2 regions of the Cloacibacterium caeni genome follow, and region 1 is predicted to be linked to the other one. Evidence: riboswitches for the same ligand, from Rfam matches in the RefSeq annotation. Region 1 holds a riboswitch; the other holds the start of a gene.
What was found. Region 1 has a riboswitch for S-adenosylmethionine ahead of KKQ79_RS09825 (O-acetylhomoserine aminocarboxypropyltransferase/cysteine synthase family protein). Riboswitches for the same ligand answer to the same signal wherever they lie in the genome.

Region 1 (3,480 bases):
CCAGACTTGATGAGTTTTAAATAAGGATGTGCCAAATAGTAATTGTCATAAGCATTGCTAGTTCCTTCCGAAAGTCCATTTGTCCAGCTTCCGAATTCCATGTCAAGACCATTCATAATGGCTTGTTTGGTATCATTTACAGCGCCCCAATCAGAAATCACTACTCCTTTAAAACCCCATTCTTTTTTCAGAATATCGTTTAATAAATATTGATTTTGACTTGCATACTGATTTTTGTACATATCATAAGCTCCCATGATAGACCAAGTGTCTCCTTCTTGTACAGCTGCTTTGAAGGCAGGTAAATAAATTTCGTACAGCGTTCTATCATCTACAATTACGTTGCTGGTATGTCTAAATTGTTCCTGATTATTAAGTGCATAATGTTTTACACAAGCAGCTACACCATTAGATTGAACCCCTTTAATGTATGGAACCACCATTTTAGAAGATAAAAATGGGTCTTCTCCCATATATTCGAAGTTTCTACCGTTTAATGGAGTTCTGTAAATATTTACACCAGGTCCTAATAGAATATCTTTTTTTCTATAACGAGCTTCTTCTCCAAGAGCTTTTCCGTAATTCCAAGACATTTTTTTGTTCCATGTTGCAGAGAGTGCAGTAAGCGCAGGATAAGCAATGATGGAGTCATTGGTCCAACCAGCTTGATCCCATTCATCCCATTTTACTTCAGGACGAATTCCGTGTGGTCCATCGGTAGTCCAAAATTCTGGAATTCCTAATCTTGGAACACCTGGTGAACTGAATTTTGACTGAGCATGAAGCATCGCTACTTTTTCTTCTAAAGTCATTTTAGAAAGTGCATCTTCTACTCTGACTTCTATAGGTTGCGAATCATCTAAATAAATTTGTGTCTTTTTTTCTTGTGCTTTTGCTTGAAAACTCATTAACGAGACTAAGCAAACAAGTGCAATTTTCTTGAACATAAGAATTAATTTTTGGTTCAGTAAAACTACAACTTTTTATTATTATCTCAAAATGAGATAATAAATTTTTCAAAAAACTTATCTTGAGATTAAAGATTTAAAAATAAAAATCAATAAATCACCTGTTAATCAGTTGGTTATGATTTGTTAAAATGAAAAAAATATTTTTTTTCTTCTAAAAATTTGGTTTTCTGTAAAACTTGTTTTTATATTTGCACCACGATAAACGTTCTTTATACACGCAACTTATTAAGAAAGGTGGAGGGAATTGACCCTGCGAAACCTTGGCAACCTGCTAACAGAAATGAGAGTAAGGTGCCAAATTCAACCCCGAAATTCGGGAAAGATAAGTCTGAAATCAGTTTAAAATAGTCATACACTATATCAAAAACTCTTTCGACTTGTCGGAAGAGTTTTTTTATGCTCTTTCGTCAAGAATTTTCTGCAAATAAGTTGCTCTAATATTTAACAATTAAAAAATTATTAAAAAAATGAGCAATTTAAAATTTGAAACGCTTCAACTTCACGCTGGTCAAGAAATCGACCCAACTACCAATTCTAGAGCGGTGCCGCTTTACCAAACTTCGTCTTATACCTTTAACAATGCAGAACATGCTGCCAATCTTTTTGGGTTAAAAGAATTTGGGAATATCTACACCAGACTCATGAATCCTACTACAGATGTATTCGAAAAACGTGTGGCTGCACTTCACGGTGGAGTAGCTGCTTTGGCTACCGCTTCTGGTCACGCTGCGCAATTTTTGGCAATTACCAATATTTTACAAGCAGGAGATAATTTTGTGAGTTCGCCTTATTTGTACGGAGGAAGTTATAATCAGTTCAAAGTTTCTTTCAAAAAATTAGGAATCGAAGCACAATTTGCTAAAGACGATGAGCCAGAAAGTTTTGAAGAACTCATTAACCAAAACACCAAAGCGATTTATTTAGAAACCATAGGAAACCCTACGTTGAACGTTGCGGATTTTGATGCAGTCGCTGCAGTGGCTAAAAAACATAATATTCCACTTATTGTAGATAATACTTTTGGAGCAGGTGGTTATTTGTTTAGACCGATTGAACATGGCGCAAATGTAGTGGTAGAATCTGCAACCAAATGGATTGGCGGTCACGGAACTTCTATTGGCGGAATCATCATAGATGGAGGAAATTTCGATTGGGGAAATGGTAAATTTCCACAGTTTTCTGAACCTTCAGATGGTTATCATGGATTGGTTTTCTCAGATGTTTTTGGAGTTAATGGACCTTTTGGAAATATTGCTTTTATCATCAAAGCCAGAGTAGAAGGTCTTAGAGATTTCGGGCCTACGATTTCTCCATTCAATTCATTTTTATTGCTTCAAGGTTTAGAAACATTATCGCTTAGAGTAGACAGAACCGTAGAAAATGCTCAGAAATTAGCGGAATTTTTAGAAAATCACCCTAAAGTTGAAAAAGTATTGTATCCAGGTTTGCCTAGTTTCCCAGATTATGAAAATGCCAAAAAATATTTGAAAAAAGGTTTCGGAGGGGTACTTAATTTTGAAATCAAAGGCGGAAAAGAAGCAGCGGTAAAATTCATCGATCATTTACAATTGATTTCGCATTTAGCAAACGTTGGAGATTCTAAAACGCTGATTATTAACCCTGCTTCTACTACACACGAACAACTTTCAGATGAAGAAAGATTAAAAGCAGGAATTACTCCGGGACAAATTAGATTAAGCGTAGGAATAGAACATATTGATGATATTATCGCAGATTTAGAGCAATCATTCTCTAAAATATAGAAATTGGAAGGCTGAAATCGGAAATTATCAATAGAATCGGGCTTTAGCCCGATTTCAAAAAATAAAAATTCAACTGGCTTTAGCCAAAACTTAAGATTAAAACAATCTTTTTTTAATATAAATTTGAAAATTTTGGAAAATTTTACGGCAGGAAGTTTTGCCCTAGAAAGTGGAACTGAAATAAAAAATGTAAACATTGCTTATCATATTTTTGGTGAATTAGCTCCAGAAAAAAAAGTGATTTGGATTTGTCATGCCTTAACTGCAAATTCAGATGTGCAAGATTGGTGGCCTAATTTCATTGGCAAAAATTTAACCTTAGACACCGAAAAATATACCATAGTTTGTGCCAATATTTTAGGTTCTTGCTACGGAACGAGTTTCCAAAAACAAGAAAAACCTCCATTAATCACCATTCGTGATATGGTAAAACTTCACCAAGAGTTAGCCAAATTTTTACAAATTTCTGAAATAGAATTGCTTCTAGGAGGTTCTCTCGGCGGAATGCAATGTTTAGAGTGGGCGATTGCAGAACCAGATTTTATCAAAAAATTATTTGTAATTGCTACCAATGCAAAGCATTCTGCGTGGGGAATTGCTTTTAACGAAGCACAAAGAATGGCGCTGGAATTAGGCGAAAACGGAATAGATGCAGCAAGAGCTATCGCCATGCTTTCGTACAGAAACTATGATACTTTTGAAGCCACTCAAACTGATGAAGAAGAAAAATTAGAACAATATAGAGC
Region 2 (3,480 bases), 990 kb from region 1:
TGAGTCCTAGTCTAAGGCACTGATTTAGAAAAACAATCCTGATTTCGGCAAGCAAAGTAAGCTTGGTAGGGATTTTTCTGTCTCTAGATTTGATAAACTTAGTTATTTATAAATTTATTTTTGCCTACGAGAAAATGTTTTAAATCCATTTTTTTGGCTCTTTTTTTTACAATTAAAGTTTGAGATTAAATTTAATTGGTAGTTTGTTTTAATACTTTGGAAGGTTTTAAGGATTGAAAAAAAAGACTATTCTCTAAAAACTAAGATTTCAGTTAAAAGTTTCATTTTCCGCTAAAAGTTGATTTTATGACTAAAAGTATTGTTTTCGGCAAAATGTGCTGAATTCGGTTCTTTTCGGCACTCTTGTTTTGGAAATCTTTTTTAGAGCCTCTACATTTGTCTTGCATTCTTAGGGTAAGGATGTAGAAAAGAGATCTTTTGGAAGATATTTTATCGGCAAGTAATATTTACTAGGATAGAGTTAGCGCGCTTTATTTATAGCTTTATTTGAAAAGAATACAACTTGTTTTTTCGCGAAGTCCAATTTTTCTTTTTTCTGATTAATTTATTTAAAAATTTCAAATTATGGCTAAATATAACGGCTTAATAACCATAGAAGGACAAATAGATGGTCTTTCTTTCTATAAAACTGCAGACGGAACATTTGTAAGAAGAGCTGGCGGAGTGAAAAAAAGCAGAATTATGAATGACAGTAATTTTGCAAGAACGCGTGAAAACATGAGTGAATTTAGCGAAGTAGCTAAATCTAATAAGCTCATGCGCAATAGTTTTGGGTATTTACTAGAGAAGTATAAAGACTCTAAAATGCAGGCAAGACTGACTTCTAAACTGTATGAAGTTCTAAGGAATGATACTGTTTCTGATAGAGGTGAGAGGAGTATTGCTATAGGAATAGGAACAGAAGGAGGAGTAGATGTAATGAGAGGTTTTGATTTTAATGCAAGAGCTTCGTTGAGTTCTGTTCTATTTGATGGATTTACCTTAGATATGGAAGCATCTACTTTGACTTTAACAGATGTAGTACTGGGTAGAGGTTTAAAGTTTCCAGCTGCAGCTACAGATTTCAATATCCGATTGATTGAAAGTGTTATCCGATTTGAGGGAGGGAATTTTGAAACCCATGAAAGTAATGTAGTTACGGGTAAAACTTATGGCACAACGCTGAATGGTGTTTTGAGTTTTGAAAGCCCTCTCACTATGCAGGGACAGCGATACTTTTTACTTGTAATAGAATATCTACAAGAAGTAAATGGAAATCTATATCCTCTCAATAATGGTGCATTTAATGTGGTCAATTTGTTGGATATGGTTTAGTAACACTGAATAAAGTGATTAAGAGACTGTCTAATTAGGCAGTCTCTTTTTTAATATCGCATTTGAACATTATGATTCTTTAAATATTTTCAAGAGTTTGAGGTATAAAAACGGGAACGGGAAAGGAAATTTTTATTCTTTAATTTTTAGAAATCAGGGAGTTAAAAGGCTGTGTTGATGGTCTATGAGGGCGATTGATAGATTGTATTTGGTTCGTTGGGAGATAATGATTACTTTTGCCGCCTATTATCAGGAACCTCTACGGGAGGTAGCAACCTGCAACAACAAGCAAGGTGCTAAAGCGATAAGCCAAACTTTTTGGAAAAAATGTTGTCTATCTTTTGTAAAGTTCCTGTGTTAAATTTTTAAATTTTATGAACAATACAAAAGCAAATTTTCTCAGTTTACTTCCTTTTTTAATTTTCGTAGGTACATTTTTAGGTGCCGGAATTGTATTGCAAGATTTTTATGCCTTGCCATCGCCTATTGCCGTGAGTATCGGTATTATTGCCGCCTTTGCCATGTCTAGGTTGCCTCATCAAGAAAAAATAAAAACTTTCTTACACGGTTGTGGGGAATCCAGTGTACTCACCATGTGTATTATTTATCTATTGGCAGGCGCTTTTTCTACGGTAGCACAAGTTTCGGGCAGTGTAGATGCGGTGGTGAATATCGGGCTAACCTATATCTCTGCTGATTATTATGCTCTAGGGATTTTCCTTTTGGCCTCATTCCTTTCCTTGTCTTCTGGAACCTCGGTTGGTGCTATTGTCGCATTAGGGCCTATCGCAATACAGTTGGCTCAAAAAAGTGGAGCAGACCTTAACCTAATTGGGGCAAGTCTTTTGGGTGGTGCTATGTTTGGCGACAATCTTTCGGTGATTTCTGATACTACCATTGCAGCAGCTCAAACGTTGGGCAGCAGCATGAAAGATAAGTTCAGAACCAATTTTTATTTGGCTGCCCCTGCAGTAGTATTAACGGTGGTCATCTTACTTTTTATAGGATTTAGCAATCCTGTCGCACCTATTGCCTATACGCCAACTCCCATTTCTTGGGAACTTATTTTCCCCTATTTGGTGGTTTTGGTTTTAGCCTTTTTAGGGTTAGATGTATTTCTGGTGTTGGTCATCGGGATATTTTTAGCGGGAGCCATTGGTTTGTGGCAAGGGAATCTCACGTGGTTGAGTTTTGCCAAAGCCAGTTATGAAGGCTTCACTTCTATGACCGAAATTTTCCTTTTGTCTTTGCTTACAGGTGGTTTAGCTGCCTTAGTAGAAAAAGCAGGGGGAATTCAATATTTATTGAACAAAATAGAAGCTAAGATTAGCTCTGCCAAATCTGCGCAATTGGGAGCAGGATTGATTACAGGTTTGGTAAATCTCTGTATTGCCAATAATACGGTGTCGATTCTAATCTCTGGGAAAGTGTTGAGACCTATTTCTGAACGTTTTGAAGTTCCAGCCCGAAAGATGGCTTCTGTGATTGATATTTTTGCGTGTATCGTTCAAGGGTTACTTCCTTATGGCGCTCAGGTTTTATTGATTATCGGTTACAGTAAAAATAAAATCAATTATGTGGATATGCTCTCGCATTCTTATTATTTAGGGCTTCTGTTCTTAATGGTGGTGGGTTCTATGTTTTGGGGAAGGTCTAGGAATGTGTTACCTTCGGGAGGCTCAGGTATTTGTTGAGAAAAATTCTTTTCCCCGACCCTAAAGGGTGAAATTTTTCTGTTTGGTTTTGGAGTTTTTATAACACAAAGTTCACGGAGATTTTGTAAAATCATGTCGTTTTTGAGTTCTCAAAGGAACATCAGAGATGTTCTATAGAGTGCACGGATTTTAATGCAATAGAAATAATGTGCCTTCGACTACGCTCAGGCACCGTGTAATAAAAGATTTGGTGGCAGAGCAAAGACTGAAGTTCTGCGAACGAAGTTCACGAAGCCACAGCATCAACAAATAAACTCTGCTTTTCAGATTTAATGTTCTTTTGTCTTGAAACAAAAGAACCAAAAGTTCAAGTCTGGAAATCCTCAGCTAAAAATAAATAACCTTTTCTAAAAACTCTGAAACTCACTCGGCAGAATGCCGAGCTTAAACAGCAGACTTTTTTAACGAAAAGGTTATTCATTTTTTTAAC

Region 2: another riboswitch for S-adenosylmethionine. It lies ahead of KKQ79_RS05180 (Na+/H+ antiporter NhaC family protein); the one in region 1 lies ahead of KKQ79_RS09825 (O-acetylhomoserine aminocarboxypropyltransferase/cysteine synthase family protein).

What each region holds. Positions count from the first base shown of each region.
Region 1 is NZ_OU015319.1:2,119,930-2,123,409, reverse strand. It holds gene KKQ79_RS09830 (glycoside hydrolase family 3 C-terminal domain-containing protein) at 1-947, opposite strand, end outside; SAM riboswitch class I at 1,191-1,300, shown strand; gene KKQ79_RS09825 (O-acetylhomoserine aminocarboxypropyltransferase/cysteine synthase family protein) at 1,439-2,734, shown strand; gene KKQ79_RS09820 (homoserine O-acetyltransferase family protein) at 2,867-3,480, shown strand, end outside.
Region 2 is NZ_OU015319.1:1,129,286-1,132,765, reverse strand. It holds gene KKQ79_RS05185 (hypothetical protein) at 586-1,335, shown strand; SAM-I-IV-variant riboswitch at 1,577-1,673, shown strand; gene KKQ79_RS05180 (Na+/H+ antiporter NhaC family protein) at 1,710-3,029, shown strand.